Regions from separate parts of the Pseudoalteromonas aquimarina genome, predicted to be linked through region 1. Evidence: predicted binding sites of a transcription regulator. Region 1 holds the regulator's gene; each other region holds the start of a gene.
What was found. The regulator FliA, encoded in region 1, starts transcription of late flagellar genes. The targets are predictions, from matches to a motif close to CTAAAGNTNNNNNNNNNNNNGCCGATA.

Region 1 (4,747 bases):
CGCAACGAGCTGTTTAGCTTGTTCTAAGGTAATTTGAGGCGCAGCACTTGCTGACATAAACCTCTCCTTCCCAATTAGCCTAAACGCTCAAAAACTTTATCAAGCTTAGTTTTTAGCGTTGCTGCAGTGAATGGCTTAACAATGTACCCGTTAACACCGGCTTGTGCGGCAGCAATAATTTGTTCTTTCTTAGCTTCTGCTGTCACCATTAGCACAGGGATATGTTTAAGGCTGTCGTCCGCGCGAATTGCACGTAACAAGTCAATACCTTGCATACCTGGCATGTTCCAATCCGTAACTACAAAGTCAAATTCTTGATTTTGTAACATCGGCAACGCAGTACTTCCATCGTCCGCCTCTTGTACGTTTGTGAAACCAAGATCTCTTAACAGGTTTTTAATGATTCTTCTCATCGTTGAAAAGTCGTCAACTACAAGAATTTTCATGTTTTTATCCAAAATATCCTCCAGTGAGGTATGCACCTAATTGTTTACTTACTACTTTTATTCTATATCCAGTCATGGATTTTTGCTTTAAGGCGCACCATGGCCTGACTATGTATTTGGCTGACTCTTGATTCACTCACCTCAAGAATCAAACCGATTTCTTTTAAATTCATTTCGTCATTGTAGTAAAGCGACAGCACTAACGCTTCTCTTTCTGGTAAGGTTTGTATTGCCGTTACCAATGCTTTATTAAATTTATCTTGTTGAATATCAACTAATGGGTTTTGCTCATTGTTCCCAAGGCCTGCATCGATTACATCTTCATCAACACCTAAGTCCTCAATACCAATAATCTTACCATTACTTATATCCCTAAGAATATGATGGTACTCATCTATCGTAATATCAAGTTTTTCAGCAACTTCACTATCTTTTGGTTCACGACCTAGTTCGGCTTCTAACTTATTTATGACTGCAGCAACCTCTCGAGCATTTTTATGCACAGAGCGTGGCACCCAGTCCCCTTTACGAGTTTCATCAATAATCGCACCGCGAATACGAATACCAGCATAGGTTTCAAAGCTTGCGCCTTTAGTGCCGTCAAAATTCTTTGCAGCTTCTATCAGGCCTATCATGCCAGCTTGAATTAAGTCTTCAACAATCACACTCGCAGGTAAGCGCGCAAGAATATGATAGGCAATGCGTTTAACCAACGGCGTATGCTGTTCAACAAGATGAGATAATTGATTCTGGCTAGCATAGGCAGTGGTTCGTTTCATAGGCATTCCTAGTTGCTAACCAGTTTCTCGATAAAAAACTCAAGATGTCCCGACGGCTGATTCGGAACTGGCCAAGTCGCAGCCTTGCTTGCTAATGCTTTAAAAGCAATTGCCGCAGGTGATTTAGGAAATACATCTACAATGGTTTTTTGTTTACGAATCGCTTTACGAATATTTTCATCAAATGGCACTGTTGCCACTAACTCAAGTGATACATCTAAAAATCGGTCAGTTACTTTTGAAAGCTTGGCAAACAGTTCTTGGCCTTCTTTGAGGCTGCGCACCATATTTGCAACAATTTTAAACTTGTAAACACCATGCTCACGGCTTAAAACTTTAATCAATGCATAGGCATCAGTAATCGAAGTGGGTTCATCACACACAACAACAAGCACATCTTGAGATGCACGCGAAAAGCTAAGCACCATATCAGAAATACCCGCAGCTGTATCAACTACCAACACATCATAATGAGAATCTAATTCACCAAATGCACGAATAAGTCCGGCATGTTCAGAAGGTGTTAGTTCAACCATATTTTGTGAACCTGATGTAGCAGGCACAATTTTTACGCCGTAAGGACCTTCAACTAAGATATCTTCAAGGTCACATTCACCAGATAACACGTGTGATAAGTTTCGCTCAACACGTAAGCCAAGCATCACATCGCAGTTTGCTAAACCCAAATCGGCATCCAGTACCAGTACTTTTTGGCCTTGCTGAGCCATGGCGATTGCCATGTTAAGAGAAACATTGGTTTTACCAACTCCCCCTTTACCTCCAGTTACCGCAATTACTTTTACAGCCTTGTTATTGTTTGTCATTTTCCGCAGGCCACTAGCTTGATCTAATTCTGGGTTAATCATACATTCCTACTGCTTGATGCGCCATGCCTGATGCACGTCTTGCTTGCGCGTTTGTTCGTTTTGCATACAACTGCTGAGCTTTACTGACCAATTTTTCCGCATTTGCTACACGGATGTCCTCTGGCACACGTTGACCATTGGTAAGATAGCCTATTGGCAGTCGATTTTGAATGGCTACACTGATAATTTCACCTAAACTTAGACATTCATCAAGTTTTGTGAAGATACAACCACTTAACTGTACCTGTTTGAACTGCTTTATAGCTTCCTGCTGTACCTCTAATTGTGCCGTAGCACTCAAAACAAGGTAGCTTCGAATATCAACTCGACTATTTCGCATTAATGTATTCAGTTGCTCAGTCAAACGCAAGTCCCGTTGGCTCATTCCTGCTGTATCAATTAATACTAGACGCTTATTTCTTAAATGATAAAGAATTTCAGTGAGTTCTTCTGCATTTTTAACTTGCTTAACAGGGCAGCCAATTATGCGACCATAAGTCGATAATTGCTCATATGCGCCAATACGATAGGTATCGGTGGTGATCAGTGCAATATTGTTAGCGCCAAATTTTTGCGCTCCAAGCGCTGCAAGTTTTGCCACAGTGGTTGTTTTACCCACGCCCGTTGGACCAACCAAAGCATAAACTCCACCGCGACGTAAAATTTCATTATTTGCAGTGTAAAGTTGCTTGCTTAGCATATTGAGTGTTTCTTGCCATGCTTGACGCGGTGCAACGTCATCAGGAATAAAACATGCTAGTTGGTCTGCAACAGCTTCACTAATACCCATCCCTTTAAGGCGATCAAGTAATAACGCTCTAGTTGGGTCGCGACGTGCCATGTCTTCATTCATCAAGCCAGAAAGCTGATGCTCAAGTAACTGTCTAATAGAGGCCATTTCATCCCGCATCGCTTGCATTTCATGCGCTGCTTGTGGCTCTGAATTCATAGTTGTAGGTTGCTTTGCTTGATTAAACCCATTAAAAGATTCTTCTTGAGAAGAAGAAAATTTATCTTCATCAAACCAGTTGTGAGTCTGCTTTGCTGCTGGCTTATCATATTGAGGTGCTTTTTTTGCTTGGCGTTCGAGTAATGCTGATAAGCTATCAGCTACAGCAGCTTGCTTTTCAGGCTTTGCCATTTGTGGTTTAGGTTTTACAAACTGACTGTTAAATCTCGGCTTTTCTTCCGAAAGCTTTGGTGAAACAGGTGCACTTTGTACCGTTTTTTCATAATCAACAGCTGCCACAATTTCAATGCCATCAGCCATACGTTTGTTTGACATGATCACCGCATCAGGGCCTAATTCATGCTTTACTTCATTTAATGCTGTACGCATATCTTTTGCAAAAAAACGTTTAATTTTCATGTCAAACCTCACCTTGTCTTATTACTGTTGACCAACCGAGCAAACTATTTTTATCTGTTTTTCTTCAGGTACTTCCTGATATGACATCACACGCAGTCCTGGTAGGCTGTGTTTCACAAATCGTGATAACACACTGCGCAGCATACCCGATGTCAACAGTATTGAAGGTTCACCAGCCATTTCTTGGTTTTGATGGGCATCACCGAGAGAGTTTTGAAGTCTTTCTGCAAGCCCTGGCTCAATGCCAGCACCTTCATCACCTGCACTTTGAAGTGACTGATGCAACATCTGTTCCAACTCAGGCGCCAATGTAATGACAGGAATTTCAGAGGCGTTGCCAGCAACGTCTTGTACAATTAAACGACGTAGCGAAATACGCACTGCAGCCGTTAATACATCTGGGTCTTGGCTGCGCGGTCCATACTCAACCAAGGTTTGAACAATAGAGCGCATATCACGAATTGGCACACCTTCGTTCAACAAGTTTTGCAGAACTTTTACAATGGTAGTAAGCGGTAAAATGTCTGGTACAAGCCCTTCAATTAGACGTGGATGAGATTTGCCCAACATATCTAATAAGTTTTGCACTTCTTCATGCCCAATTAATAATGCGGCGTGGTTGTGAAGCAGTTGAGAAATGTGGGTAGCAACCACGGTTGCAGCATCAACCACGGTATAACCTAATGATTGCGCTTCATCTTTTTGCTCTGGTGCAATCCATACTGCATCCAAACCAAACGCAGGATCCTTTGTCGCAACACCTTTTACTTCGCCAAAAACTTGTCCCGGATTAATTGCTAATTCATTGTTATGCTTTAACTCACCATGACCGCTCGATACGCCCATTAAGGTTATGCGGTATTCATTTGGATCAAGCTCTAGGTTGTCACGAATATGTACAGGAGGTACTAAAAAGCCTAATTCTTGCGATAACTTTTTACGCACACCTTTGATGCGACTAAGTAGCTCACCACCTTGTGATTGGTCAACTAATGGAATTAAGCGGTATCCAACTTCAAGACCAATTACATCTACTTGCTGTACATCATCCCAACCAAGCTCTTTTTGTTCAATTTGTGCTTGTTCTTGATTCGGCGATTTACCTTTAGCTTGTTGCTGTGCTTCATCTTCTGCTTTTTGCGTTTTAATACGTTGATTCCAGTAGGCAATACCGCCAATTAAAAATCCTAAACCTAAGAATGCCACTTTTGGCATACCAGGCACTAAGCCCATTACGATTAAAATACCAGCCGAAATATAAAGCGCTTTATCATTGCCAAGTTGAGC
Region 2 (4,747 bases), on a different contig from region 1:
CACCAGCAATCGTTGCACAACTATCTGCACTAAGCGCTCTTCCCATTCGCGGAATGTTGCCCTTTTCGTCAGAAAATCCTGCTTTTTGTGAAACAGCAACTAAAGTGCCTGACGTATCGAATAAATCGACGAATAAAAACGCAAAAATAACACTTAACATTGAAAGCTCAAGCGCACTTGCAAAGTCGAGTTCCATCCAAGTTGGTGCAAGTGAAGGTGGCATAGATACAATGCCATTATATTCAACTAAGCCAAGTGATAATGCGATTGCGGTTACACCTAAAATACTAAATAACACGCCGCTTTTAATATCACGGTACAAAAGCGCTGCGATAAAGAAAAAACTAATAATCGCAAGTAAAGGACCAGCTTGGGTAATAACACCTAATTGCACTAATGTCGCTGGACTTGCCACAATAATGCCTGAATTTTTAAGGGCAATTAACGCTAAAAATGCACCAATACCTGTGGCAATTGCACGTTTTAATACTAATGGGATCGCATTGATTATCCACTCTCTTACTTTAAATAAACTTAATAGTAAAAAGATAATTCCTGAGAAAAACACGGCTGCCAATGCACTTTGCCAACTATAACCCATGCCAAGTACAACACCGTAGGTGAAAAAGGCATTTAAGCCCATACCAGGTGCAAGTGCGATTGGGTAATTTGCCCAAAAGCCCATAATAAAACAACCAATCGCAGCTGCTAAACACGTAGCAACAAATGCCGCACCTTGATCGATTCCCGCTTCTGCAAGCATTGCAGGGTTAACGAATACTATGTAAACCATAGTGACAAATGTGGTGATACCAGCTATCACCTCACGCTTAACCGAACTGCCCTGTTGGTTTATTTTAAAAAGTTGTTCAAACATGATTACGTTACTGTGTCTTAAGGGGGTTGTGATCATACCAGTGACACACAAAAAATTAAATTTTTAAGTCATTGTGAATCGAAATTAAGTGAAAAAATCAAAAGCTTCTAAACTTACTTTAAGTTCACTTTATTTGGGGCATCATGGAAAACACGAATCAACACATAGAAATAGACGCGTTAACAATCGCTGAAGTTGAACAACTTATTCTCTCTACGTTACTTGCAATAAAAAAAGAGCTCAGTGAAAAACACGCCAAGGCTGACGCAAAAGACAGCGAACGACTATTTGCCACTTCGGTATCGATGTCAAAAGCACGTAATGATGTCGGTGCAGCAAAATATATGCGATTTGCCGCTATGCAAGGCCATGTCAAAGCGCAATTTTATTTAGGCATGATGTTCGCAAAAGGTTCGGGGCTGCCTCAAAGTGTTTACCATGCATATACCTGGTTATGTTTAGCTGAAAGCCAAGGGTCAATTGAAGCAGTCGAGGCGATAGGCAAACTTCAACCTCTTTTACAGGCAAAACAAATTACGGATGCAAAAAAGCAAGCTGCTGATTTATATGAACTTATCCATGACAATATATTTAACAATGAAAAAATTGTGTAAAAAATAGCAAAAAACGCTTGAAACAGATTACTGTATAAAATACTGTATAGATAATTCCACTGTATATTTAAACAGGTATCGTTATGTTACAAGCTCAGCACCTTTCAACACAGCAAACGTTAGAAATAAGTGAAATCGCGTCAGACAAACTGAAAGTAATAAATGTGCAAGATGATATTCAAGAGACACTTGCTCTCATTGAGATTTTGCAAAAACATACCTGTGAAAATAAATGGACTTTGCTGTTAGCACCAGATGCAGTACCAAGCAAATCATTATTAGAAAGCCTATCGATTGATCACAGTAAACTTCTAATTATTCGTAAGCGTCATTTAATTAACATTGAATATGTTGTTAACTCAGCGCTTAAAAACGGAAATTTTGGTGCAGTTGTGTCGTGGACAAATATGTTAGATGAGGTGACATTAAGTTCGCTTGCGGCAAACCAATCTCACTTTAATGGCTATTTTTATCATTTTGCAGCAAGTAAAGGTATGACGACTAAACCTACACTTTGCTAAAATACCTTTTTAACTTAACGAAACGAAACTATGTGTTATTGCGGAAATTCTATTGCATTTGAGATGTGTTGCTTACCGATTATTAACGGTGAAACAAAAGCTGAAAATGCTGAACAACTTATGCGTTCTCGCTACAGTGCATATTGCATAAATAACAGTGACTATATTCATAACACCTATGCAAGTTCTAAACAGGCAGAAAATAGTGTTCGTGATATTGCTGCATTTGCCGAACTAGCAAACTTTATTGGTCTCACTGTTTATAATTTTGAAGAAGTTGATAACACAGCAACAGTGCATTTTAAAGCTGACTATTTGTGTGATGGTTATTATTGTCAATTAGAAGAAACTTCAAACTTTATAGTGGAAGACAATCAATGGCGTTACTTAGATGGCACTATTACACAGCACGCTGAGGAAAAAGTAGGTAGAAATGACCCATGCCCATGCGGTAGTGAAAAAAAATACAAAAAGTGCCACGCTTAATAATTAATACACAACCGTTTTAATTAGTGTGTTCACAAATAAAAAAGGCGATAACTATTATCGCCTTTTTTGTGTTTTAAATTGTGTGTGTTTTAGAATGATTCAAGTGTTATTAATGCTTTGCTTATTATTAAGCCTAAGCAACGGAAGCAAAATCGTAGTTTTGACTTTTTTCAATACTGCTATAAAAGCCGTCAATATCCATTTTTTTATTTGTTAAAGCCACATTCTTGGCTGCAATTAATTTTTTTTGTGTTGCAGGTGGGCAATTGTCGATAACAACCGGAGAAATGTATTTTGTATCATTTTTGCAAGTGAATGGTTCTGGATTCAAGCATTCGTTAAGATGAATAGCATTTAAGCCTTGCTCGATTAGTAACAGACAGTTTTGTTGACCTATCAATCCATTAAATGGCTCAGCAGCTAATGGCTTTTTCGGGCCAGCTCCTTGCTTAGCAAACTCAAGTAATGGATCACTGAGTAATTCTTTTTCACTTTGCGGAAGATTAAACTGTGAAAATTCGGTTGCATCATGACTAAGCATGGCAAGTAAAAATGCAAAATCACTTTGACGATCTGTAGCAACACTTTGGCAGAGTTGTTCTCCAAGTTGCGCTTCATGTGTGATGATCTGTTCAATTTGCATTTTTAATAATCAATTTGTTCAATAACAAAGCTGTTATCGACAAAAATATAAAAAACTTTAGCTTTAACCTTTACTTAATTTTTTAGTTTGTTAATATTCGCCTCGTTCTCGTGGAGGGGTTCCCGAGCGGCCAAAGGGATCAGACTGTAAATCTGACGGCATTGCCTTCGATGGTTCGAATCCGTCCCCCTCCACCACTTCTCTTTTATTCCAAATTCCAAATTCCAAATTCCAAATTCCAAATTCCAAATTCCAAATTCCAAATTCCAAATTCCAAATTCCAAATTCCAAATTCCAAATTCCAAATTCCAAATTCCAAATTCCAAATTCCAAAAAGTTAAAAATCTAAGCCTCTAATGAGTCAAGTTTCTTTGTTTTAAAATCGTGGCCAATTTGTGTTTTTATCGATTTAGAGCATGCTTGTATGAAATTTAACTATTGTGGCTGGTTTTCGAGCAGTTAAACGCTAAATTTTAAAAAGTACTTTACAGCTAGATAAAGCTTCTCTAATATTGCGCCTACTTCAGTGGAGGGGTTCCCGAGCGGCCAAAGGGATCAGACTGTAAATCTGACGGCATTGCCTTCGATGGTTCGAATCCGTCCCCCTCCACCACTTTCTTTCTGAAGTTTCAAACCTTAAATATATCTAACTTAAATCCATTTTCTTTTAGCCAACTTTCAGCCTTTTTGTATTCTGGATAAAGCATTTTTACTACTTGCCAAAATCGGTAGCTGTGATCCATCACCTGCAAATGTGCAACTTCATGAGCAATTACATAATTAATCACCCAAAGTGGTGCACTCGATAATTGCAAATTAAATTGCAAACGCCCTTTTGTATCACATGACCCCCAGCGGCTTTTAATATGTTTTACACTCACCATTTGGAAGCTCACTTTCAATTTATTAGCCATATCAGCTGCTTTTTCTTCGCAGTAGCTTGTAAGTTGCTGAGCAGCAAATTGCATTAATAAACTAAGTTGTTTCTCTTCAATATGTTTAACACGCTTAGAAGTGTTAATGCGAAGTACGTCACCATCCAGCATTACTTTGGATTGAACAGAATCTGATTCATAAACGAGTGAATAAGTCTTACCCATGAATGTTACACACTCTAGCTCTAAAACTGATTTGGCTAGCGGTCTTTTTTGCTGATTAGCAAGGTGCTTTTCAATCCAATCTTGTTTGCTAGTAAGCCATTGTTCAATCACATTAAGCGCAAGGTAATTTGGTGCGTATACTAATACTTGATTTTCCTTAATTTTTATTGCCAAGGTTTTGCGTTTTTTACTGCGTTTTAACTGATATTTGATCGACATTATTTTCTATTGTGGTTAACTTGCTATAGTTATAAGTATCTTGCGCTAATACGTATATAAATGAGCCAAATCAGCGAAAATTCTTTAAAAGATAAGAGCATTCTTATTATTGATGACCAAAAGTCGTTCCAAAAACTACTTAAAGGTATGCTGGTACAACTCGGTGCTAACAATATTTCATTTTACGATTCGGGTGAAGCTGCGCTTAACAAAATCGAAAAAGATTCCGTAGATATTGTATTTATTGATTATAACCTTGGGCAAGGTAGAAACGGTAAACAGTT
Region 3 (4,747 bases), 130 kb from region 1:
ATCAATATCATGAATATTTAGCAAATGGCATTACAGGTTTAACTAATGCTCAAAATCAAGTATCCATAACTCAAGCAAACTTAGGTGGACGTTTGAACGTTGCCGAACGACTTTTAAGCTCAACAGCCGATATCAATATTAATCATAAAGAATCCAAAGCAAATTTGATAGAGCTTGATATGGCTGCAGCAATATCAGAACTCACTAAAGAGGAAACTGCATTACAGGCTTCACAGGCAACTTTTGGCCGCTTAACACAGTTGTCACTATTCGATTACATACGATAAAATTTTGCCCCATAATATTTATTAAAGCGGTTTTACCGCTTTTCTTTTGCTACTTATTATTAAATTTACTAAAAAGCTTTAAAGTATATAAACTAACTGTCGATATATTAGTTAGCCCTTCTTTTAATGTTTTTTAACTTTATGAAATTAAACAAAAAAAGTTAAAAAATAACCTAAAGGAAAATTTTTTCCGCCCGATAACAAAAATAACTTAGAGATATTGAGCAAGACAAAACAGTCAAACCAATATCAGTTTATTTGAGATTTGAAAGTAAGTTATTTTACTTCGGGAGAATGAGTCATGGCACTTTATGTAAACACAAACGTAAGTTCATTAAACGCTCAACGTCAATTAATGAATTCAGGTACAGCGTTAGATCAATCTTTTCAGCGCTTATCATCAGGTCTTCGTATCAATAGTGCAGCAGATGATGCTGCTGGTCTTCAGATTTCTGACCGTCTGCAATCGCAAATCAACGGTCTAAATCAAGGTAACCGTAACGCAAACGATGGTATTTCACTTGCACAAACTGCTGAAGGTGCAATGGATGAGATTACTGGTATGTTTCAGCGTATCCGTACCCTAGCGCAACAAGCTGCAAATGGCTCAAACACAGATGAAGATCGTTTAGCTCTTCAAGAAGAGATTCGTCAGCTTTCTTCGGAAGTTAACCGTGTCGCAACTGATACTACATTTGGTGGTCAAAACTTACTAGATGGTAGCTATGAAGCAAGTTTTCAAGTTGGTGCTGATGCAGTTCAAACAATCGGCTTTTCGATGCAGAATGTAGGCGGTACTGCGGCTATTAACAGTTTAAGCGCTAACGGTGGTTTCACACTGTCGGGTATTGCTGGTGTTGCAAGTGCAGTAACAGGTCAACGTTTATCAACATTGGCAGAAGGTGCATCAGATATCGGTGGTGCAGCGCTGACTACAGATACATTTGCAGCATCTTTCATCGCAACGGCAATTAGTGTTTCTAGTCAAGTAAATGCACAAGTGACCCTAGCTGGTGTTGACTCTCTGATTGCAGTTGTTGACAAAAAACGTGCAGAGCTAGGTGCGGTACAAAACCGTTTCCAATCTACAATTCGAAACCAGTCAAACATTGCTGAGAACTTAAGTGCAGCTAAATCACGTATTAAAGATGCTGATTTTGCAGCTGAAACTGCGGCGTTAACACGCAATCAGATTCTGCAACAAGCTAGCCAAACAATCTTGAGTCAAGCTAATCAGCGTCCTCAAGCAGCATTAAGCCTTCTAGGCTAATAATGAAAATGCCCTTGCTAAATGGGGTAATAGGCAAGGGCATTAAAAGGGATATTTAAAGCGGAGGCAACTGCTAAAATATCCAAACAAGTAAGTATAAGACACCATGCAGGTATCTCGTACTAAAATTAATTAAGCAAATATAGTACCAAGTATAAAACAAGTTTTTTGACATCGCTATATTTCACTCTTACTTTCACTATCTCTAAAAGGGGCCGCTTGGCCCCTTTTTTATTGATTGAAATTGTTCTTTGTTAACACTTGCAACTAAACCTTAAAAATGAGTTAAAGAATTTTTAGTTGATCTAGTATCGGAAAATAAATACTTAAAAATTGTTTAAAATGTTATTTCTTCATTGGCAATAATGATTTTCACCGGGGTAACAATTGCTTATTTTTATAAATAGTAAGTGTTTATTAAGGTTTGAATAGTGAGTCCATTTGCATGCTATCGAAAAGTAATAAAATTTAAACTCCTTCACCTAATTAATGATCTTTGATGACTATAAAATAGTTTTTGGCACAATTATTGAATTCTACTCTATTGAACAAGATATGTAGGAAAAATTAGGCGTTAATTTGCCGCTTTTGAAATTGAGCTGGCAAGTATTTTCCTAAACCCTAATGGCATTGTTGCAAGTGGTGCGATAGTACTGCGTTTACCGGGTTACTCATATCTAACCATATAAAAAGAGATAGAGAGAGTAAGATTATGGCTTTATATGTAAATACAAATGTAAGCTCGCTAAATGCTCAGCGCCAACTAGATAAATCAGGTGGTGATCTGGATTCAGCCTTCAAACGTTTGTCTTCTGGATTAAGAATTAATAGTGCAGCTGATGATGCCGCAGGTCTTCAGATTTCCGATCGTCTTCAGTCACAAATTTTAGGTTTGAACCAAGGTAACCGAAATGCTAACGATGGTATTTCATTAGCGCAAACTGCAGAAGGCGCAATGGATGAAATGACAACCATGCTACAGCGTATGCGTGTACTTTCACAACAATCTGCTAATGGTTCAAACACAGATGAAGACCGATTAGCTCTTCAGGAAGAAATTCGTCAACTATCCGAAGAAATTAACCGAGTTGCAACAGATACAACATTTGGTGGTCGTAATCTACTAGACGGTAGCTATTCAGCTAGCTTTCAAATAGGTGCTGATGCAGTTCAAACTGTAGGTTTTAGTATGCAAAATGTTGGTGGCACAGCTGCTGTCAACAGTTTAAGTGCAAACGGTGGATTCACACTTTCTGGTATTGCAGGTATTGCAAGTGCCGTTACAGGGCAACGTTTGTCAACTCTCGCAGAAGGCGCATCAGATATCGCTGGAGCAGCATTAACTACAGATACCTTTGCTGCAGCATTTATAGCTACCGCAATTAGTGTATCAACACAAACAAATGCTCAAATTGTAATGGCTGGTGTAGACTCACTTATTGCCGTTGTTGACAAAAAACGTTCTGAATTAGGTGCGGTTCAAAACCGTTTCCAATCAACAATTCGCAACCAAGCGAATATTGCAGAAAATTTGAGTGCGGCTAAATCTCGAATTAAAGATGCTGATTTTGCGGCTGAAACAGCTGCATTAACACGCGCTCAAATCCTTCAGCAAGCAAGTCAAACAATTCTAGGTCAAGCAAACCAAAGACCTCAAGCTGCATTAAGCCTGTTACAAGGGTAATTTGTAATAATTACTTAATCGTAAACAAGCCCCATTTTTGGGGCTTTTTTTATAACTAAAAAAAATTAAAAAAAACTCTAAAGCTTTTTCTAAAGATGTCGATAAGGCAGATAGAACACCTATATTAGGATTCTAATTTGGGCTTTCATGTTGAGTAGGGGTACTCACTTAGAAAGCACTATAGTTAATAAAGCGGAGGCAATTATGGCTTTATATGTAAATACAAATGTGAGCTCTTTAAATGCTCAAAGACAGTTAAGTCAGTCAGGTAATGCTCTAGACACTTCATTCCAACGTTTGTCATCTGGTTTACGTATCAATGGTGCGAAAGATGATGCGGCTGGAATGCAGATTTCTAATCGTCTAACTGGTCAAATTAATGGTTTGAACCAAGGTATTCGTAATGCGAATGATGGTATTTCTCTTGCGCAAACAGCAGAAGGCGCAATGGATGAAATTACAGGTATGTTCCAACGTATGAGAACACTAGCTCAACAGGCATCTAATGGTTCAAATACTGATGAAGACCGTTTAGCGCTTCAGGAAGAAATTCGTCAGTTATCTGAAGAAGTTAACCGTGTGGCAGAGGATACAACCTTTGGTGGCCAAAATTTACTAGATGGCTCATATGACGCGAACTTCCAAATCGGTGCTGATGCAGTTCAGACTATTGGTTTTTCAATGCAAAATGTTGGTGGTACAGCTGCCATTAACAGTATTAGTGCTAATGGCGGTTTTACATTGTCTGGTATCGCAGGTGTTGCAAGTGCAGTTACTGGTCAGCGTCTGTCTACACTTGCTGAAGGTGCCTCTGATATTGGTGGTGCAGCATTAACAACAGACACCTTTGCAGCTGCTTTTATTGCCACTGCTATCAGTGTTTCTAGTCAAGTAAATGCTCAAGTTACGCTTGCAGGTATGGATTCATTGATTGCAGTTGTTGATAAAAAGCGTGCTGAGTTAGGTGCTGTTCAAAACCGTTTCCAATCATCAATTCGAAATCAAGCGAATGTTTCTGAAAACCTAGCAGCTGCGCGTTCACGAATCCGTGATACAGACTTTGCGGCGGAAACTGCAACATTGACTCGCAATCAGATCTTGCAACAAGCAAGTACATCAATTCTGAGTCAAGCTAATCAACGTCCTCAGGTAGCATTGTCTCTACTGGGTTAATTAGCAAGTTAATTCTGATTGCATAGGCTAATGCTGATGCAATCAGAATTAAGCTATACTTGTTAGAAGAGGAACCTGTTATGAATACAATTCCAGAAACAGTTTCAAGTGTGCTCGACATTAACAGCGCGCTTAAAAAGCAAGAGCTTTCACAATCAATTGGTATGAATCGTGCTAGTGAAAGTGGAAATGTTTCAGATACAACATCTATTAAAAGAAATGATTCACAAAAAAACGATGAAAATTTTTTTGATGAAATTAGAGAGAATCTGAAAAAAATTAATGACTTTATTCCTGTAAGCTCAACAAATTTAATATTTGAATTTGATGAAC
Region 4 (4,747 bases), on a different contig from region 1:
TAACGTTGTTTGAGGGTTGATATGCAGTTTGATCTCTTCAGCAATAATTGGAAAGTGTGTACAGCCCAACACTAATTGATCGATTTCTTTATCTATATATAAAGTACTTAACTCTTGCTCAAGTTGTTTTGAATCTAGATCATTTGTCCAAAACTTTTGCTCGGCTAATTTCACAAGCTGACTTGAACCATATAAAGACACACTGCAAGAAGCTGCAAAATCTTTAACAAGACTTGCCGTATATTCGTTTGCAACTGTCGCTGGTGTCGCTAATACACCAATTTTTTTAGAAAGCGTTTTCTCTGCAGCAGGTTTGATGGCTGGCACTACACCCACAATTGGAAAGTTGAAATGCTGCCTTAAAATGTCGAGTGTTTGAGTACTTGCTGTATTACAGGCAATGACCAACAAATCAACTGGCTCGATTAGAGTGATAAAATGACTGAGTAAGCTTGTAATTCTTTGTGTTAAAAATTCAAAGGACAGCTCACCATAAGGAAGGTACTTATTATCCATAAGATAACTAAGCTTGGCATGTGGTATTTTGTTTTGAATGTGTTCAAGTACCGATGTACCACCAATACCAGAATCAAAAACTACAATATGCTTTGCCAAACTACCCGACCTAATATGTTATTAACTCGGGTAGTTTGCCATATATTTTCTAATTCTCAAGGTAAGCTATGCTTACTTTGCTTTTTCTTGCTTATTATTAAGCTGTTCAAAAAAGCTAGTGCTGTAATCTAATAAGCTTTCTTTACTCGCTTGTCGTTGATTAAGCCATGTTAGTAACTGTACCAACTGACTTTCAATATTAAGCGGCTTGGCTTTTTCATAGCTTTCTTCCAACCCTTCATTAATAGGTTCGAACTGTTTTGCTATTTCTCTACCTGGTTGTACTGTTTGATATTCTCTAACACTTGCTCTTACTTCTGTTTGCTGTAAGTTCATAGACATTGAAACTAACTGAGAAGAATCCAGATTTAATTTTTTAGCTTGTTCAAACGCTTCATCAAGTGAACCATTGAAAAATTCATTGCTTACTTTTTGCAAATCTGACATTAGATCATTGATCGCAGCAATTTCATTTTCATTTAAATCACCTTCTACTGAAAATGAATATGCTTGTGAACTAGACTGTGATGAAGCATAACTTAACGATTCACCGTCTTCAGTTTTACTATATGATAGCTGTTCAGATGAATTGAACGCACTATTATAAGTAAGCTTAATCACATCGCCTTCTGCGGTTTTAATTTCATAACTGGCGCCATTATCCAATTGGTAATAATTTTGACCATTAAATTCGGTAAGTGCTGATGCTTGTTTTTCAGGATTGAAGATTGATTGTTCAAATTCGTCCAATCCATCAAAGATTAACTCTCGGCTTTTTTCAATGCCTTGTTCAATTTCATCGTTGTAGAGATCACTGTCTTTAAGCTCTTCAACCGCTTCACCAATACCTTGCTCTACCCCTTTTCGAGCTTGCTCGAACATACTCGTTAGCTTGTCATTATCGGCACCATCAGCCTTAGCACCTAAAATAGCGCCTTTAACAAACGATAAAACGTTTTTTGCGATCTCTTCAAAATTAAATAGATCTTCAGGTTTGGTAGGCTCTACTTTACTTTCAAATGGCATTGCTCCCATCATCTTTTGATAAGAGACCTGACTTGCAATCGTTAGTCGCTGCGACATTGTAAATACGTCTTTAGCTGACGCATTTTGTGCTATTTCATTTGGTTTCTGTTGAGAGAAACCATACTTGTTTTCGGGTTGATACCCCAATCCACCCACTTTCATAATCATTGCCTCCATTTCAGAATGTCTATTTATCGGCCAAATAGTGAGCAACTTAAGTATTAATTCTTAGATTTAACGGTCAGAATTTACCTTTTGTTGAAGTAAGTATGTCACATTTTTTCTATGCTAAAACTGGACAAAGAAAAACCACACCCTAAAATAGCGCGACTCGCAAACATGAGGTTAAAAAGCATATGCCTGTAATTCAAATAGATACTTCAAAATACGATGAGCAACTTTCGGAAAAAGCACAGCGTATTAGCCAACAATTCGCACAATTTAATGCACCAGAGTTAGAAGTATTTGCATCTGCACCTAAACATTACAGACAACGTGCTGAGTTTCGCGTATGGCATGAAGGTGAAGATTTATTTCACATTATGTTTGATCCCGAAACAAAAGAAAAAATAAGGGTGGATCAGTTTGATCCAGCAGCTCCGCTTATTTGCGAGTTAATGCCACGCTTGTTGGAATGCTTAAAGCCAAATGAAATTTTGCGCAGAAAGTTATTTCAAATCGATTATCTATCTACGCTAAGCGGTCAAATCTTAGTAAGTCTGATTTATCATAAGCAACTTGATGATGAATGGCTGAACGAAGTAACTAAGCTTAAAGCTGAGTTAAGTAAAGAATTTAACATCGATTTCATTGGCCGAGCTCGCAAGCAAAAAATTGTCCTTGGTGAAGAGTATGTGATTGAAAAGCTTAATGTGGATAATCGCGAGCTTGTTTATCAGCAAGTTGAAAATAGCTTCACCCAACCAAACGCTAAATTAAATGAGCAAATGCTTGAATGGGCAATTGACGTATCAAAACCCCTTGAAAATGATTTGCTTGAACTTTATTGCGGCAATGGCAACTTCTCGATTGCATTAGCCCCAAGCTTCAATCGCGTGCTGGCAACTGAAATTTCTAAATCGTCTGTAAAGTCAGCGCAATTTAATATCGCTGAAAATAAAGTCGATAACCTCGATATTATTCGCATGTCGAGTGAAGAATTCACCATGGCTATGAATGGTGAAAAAGAATTTTCTCGCTTAAATGGTATTGATTTAAAAAGTTACAACTGCCAAAGCATTTTAGTAGACCCCCCACGAGCTGGTTTAGATAAAGACACCACAGACTTAGTGCAGGGCTATGACAATATTATTTATATTTCATGTAACCCAGATACGCTAGAGCGAGATCTCCAGCAATTGACAGAAACGCATAACATTGAGCGATTTGCGATTTTTGACCAATTTCCATATACCCACCATATTGAATCGGGTGTGTTTTTAACGCGTAAATAAAAAAAGCAGCTATTTAGCTGCTTTTTTTTCTTTTGTGTAACTTGAAGCCCCTTTGGCAATATAACGCAACTGCCAAATAATTCGTTCGGTAAGCTGATCTCGTTGTGGCTTAGTTAAATCAAGCGCCTCAGCTCCCGCATTAAATACCAGAGTCACCATGGCTTCTGCCTGAATGTATGCATGATTCGCATCGCATCCTGTTTCATTTTCTAAATAATGAGCAAGCTCTAAAATAAAATGCTTAATCTCACGGGCAACCGCTGCTCTAAATGCTTTAGACGTTCCAGAGCGCTCACGCAGTAGTAATCTAAATTGGTTACTCGACTGATCAATAAACTCCATAAAGGTTAGTACAGAGATATTAATTATACTGCCGCCACTTTCGATACGTCGACGCGCTTGACGCATTAACTGGCGCAACATTAAGCCAGCTTCATCAACTAAGGTTAAACCCAGCTCATTCATGTCTTTAAAGTGACGATAAAAGGATGTTGGCGCAATACCGGCCTCACGAGCAACTTCGCGCAAGCTTAAATTAGAAAAGCTATGCTCAGCACTTAATTGATTAAATGCTGCATCGATTAACGCTTGTCTCGTCTTTTCTTTTTGTTGTGCACGAATACCCGACATACATCCCCCATAAAATTTGCATGCAGTTTAACACAGAAAAATTATTTATGAATTTTGTCGATTTCACTTGATAAAAAAGCGATATAAAACTATTTTAGCGTACAAGTGTACGCTGAGATTTTATGTATGAAAAAACCACCCATTATTTGGCTTAATACCCTCTTTTTTACCATCACCTTTCTAGCAGCAATAACCCTTGTTCCGTGGTATGGATTTACCTACGGCTTCAGCACTTCAAATTGGATTGCGTTTGTTGCATGTATGTTTTATTGCGGACTGTCGATCACCGCTGGCTATCATCGCTTGTGGGCTCACAAAACCTACGAAACACATCCTGTAGTTGAATTTATTTTTGCTATTGGTGGTGCTTTTTCTGTTCAAAATAGTGCTTTACATTGGAGCTCTGATCACCGCTTGCATCATGGTAAGGTTGATGATCCAGATAAAGACCCTTACGCAGCAACTCGAGGCTTTTGGTACAGCCATATTGGCTGGATGCTGCGCGAATACCAAGCATATCGCTATACCGATTATTCAAACTGTCGCGATTTACAAAAAAACCGTATTGTGATGTGGCAGCACAAGCACTACCTCGCGCTTACTCTTATCACTAACTTCGGTATTCCATTATTACTTGGTTTGCTATTTGGCAATGTATGGGGAATGTTGTTACTAGCAGGATTACTGCGCTTGGTACTAAGCCAACACTTTACCTTTTTCATAAATTCACTGGCACATATTTGGGGTTCTCGCCCATATACAGAGTCTAATACTGCCAGAGATAATGGCTTTTTAGCACTTTTGACTTATGGCGAGGGTTACCATAATTTCCATCATATTTTTGCTTCTGATTATCGCAATGGTATCCGATGGTGGCATTACGATCCGACAAAATGGCTGATAAAATCGCTTTCATTAGTTGGGTTGGCTTCTAAGTTACGTAAAACACCGCAAGAGATAATCGAGCGAGCTAAAGCGGCAACGTTAATGGAGCGAACTAAGCAAACATTACTTAAAAAAGA

Region 2: a site for FliA is predicted at 3,179-3,205, ahead of AAEU29_RS03760 (VC2046/SO_2500 family protein). Genes of this name have one in related genera too.
Region 3: a site for FliA is predicted at 3,319-3,345, ahead of AAEU29_RS05960 (flagellin N-terminal helical domain-containing protein). Genes of this name have one in related genera too.
Region 4: a site for FliA is predicted at 1,834-1,860, ahead of AAEU29_RS20040 (DUF5610 domain-containing protein). Genes of this name have one in related genera too.

The regions. Positions count from the first base shown of each region.
Region 1 covers NZ_JBMMUG010000002.1:92,376-97,122, forward strand. The annotation lists gene AAEU29_RS05265 (protein phosphatase CheZ) at 1-57, opposite strand, end outside; gene cheY (chemotaxis response regulator CheY) at 75-458, opposite strand; gene AAEU29_RS05275 (RNA polymerase sigma factor FliA) at 509-1,225, opposite strand; gene AAEU29_RS05280 (MinD/ParA family ATP-binding protein) at 1,234-2,091, opposite strand; gene flhF (flagellar biosynthesis GTPase FlhF) at 2,084-3,460, opposite strand; gene flhA (flagellar biosynthesis protein FlhA) at 3,482-4,747, opposite strand, start outside.
Region 2 covers NZ_JBMMUG010000001.1:817,600-822,346, forward strand. The annotation lists gene AAEU29_RS03740 (NCS2 family permease) at 1-877, opposite strand, end outside; gene AAEU29_RS03745 (tetratricopeptide repeat protein) at 1,021-1,491, shown strand; gene AAEU29_RS03750 (SulA-like leucine-rich domain-containing protein) at 1,575-2,012, shown strand; gene AAEU29_RS03755 (YchJ family protein) at 2,076-2,498, shown strand; gene AAEU29_RS03760 (VC2046/SO_2500 family protein) at 2,635-3,144, opposite strand; tRNA gene AAEU29_RS03765 (tRNA-Tyr) at 3,257-3,341, shown strand; tRNA gene AAEU29_RS03770 (tRNA-Tyr) at 3,673-3,757, shown strand; gene AAEU29_RS03775 (M48 family metallopeptidase) at 3,774-4,463, opposite strand; gene AAEU29_RS03780 (response regulator) at 4,524-4,747, shown strand, end outside.
Region 3 covers NZ_JBMMUG010000002.1:223,501-228,247, reverse strand. The annotation lists gene flgL (flagellar hook-associated protein FlgL) at 1-287, shown strand, start outside; gene AAEU29_RS05970 (flagellin N-terminal helical domain-containing protein) at 589-1,557, shown strand; gene AAEU29_RS05965 (flagellin N-terminal helical domain-containing protein) at 2,270-3,241, shown strand; gene AAEU29_RS05960 (flagellin N-terminal helical domain-containing protein) at 3,446-4,414, shown strand; gene AAEU29_RS05955 (flagellar protein FlaG) at 4,495-4,747, shown strand, end outside.
Region 4 covers NZ_JBMMUG010000010.1:65,847-70,593, reverse strand. The annotation lists gene murI (glutamate racemase) at 1-615, opposite strand, end outside; gene AAEU29_RS20040 (DUF5610 domain-containing protein) at 688-1,803, opposite strand; gene trmA (tRNA (uridine(54)-C5)-methyltransferase TrmA) at 1,998-3,095, shown strand; gene fabR (HTH-type transcriptional repressor FabR) at 3,105-3,725, opposite strand; gene AAEU29_RS20025 (acyl-CoA desaturase) at 3,852-4,747, shown strand, end outside.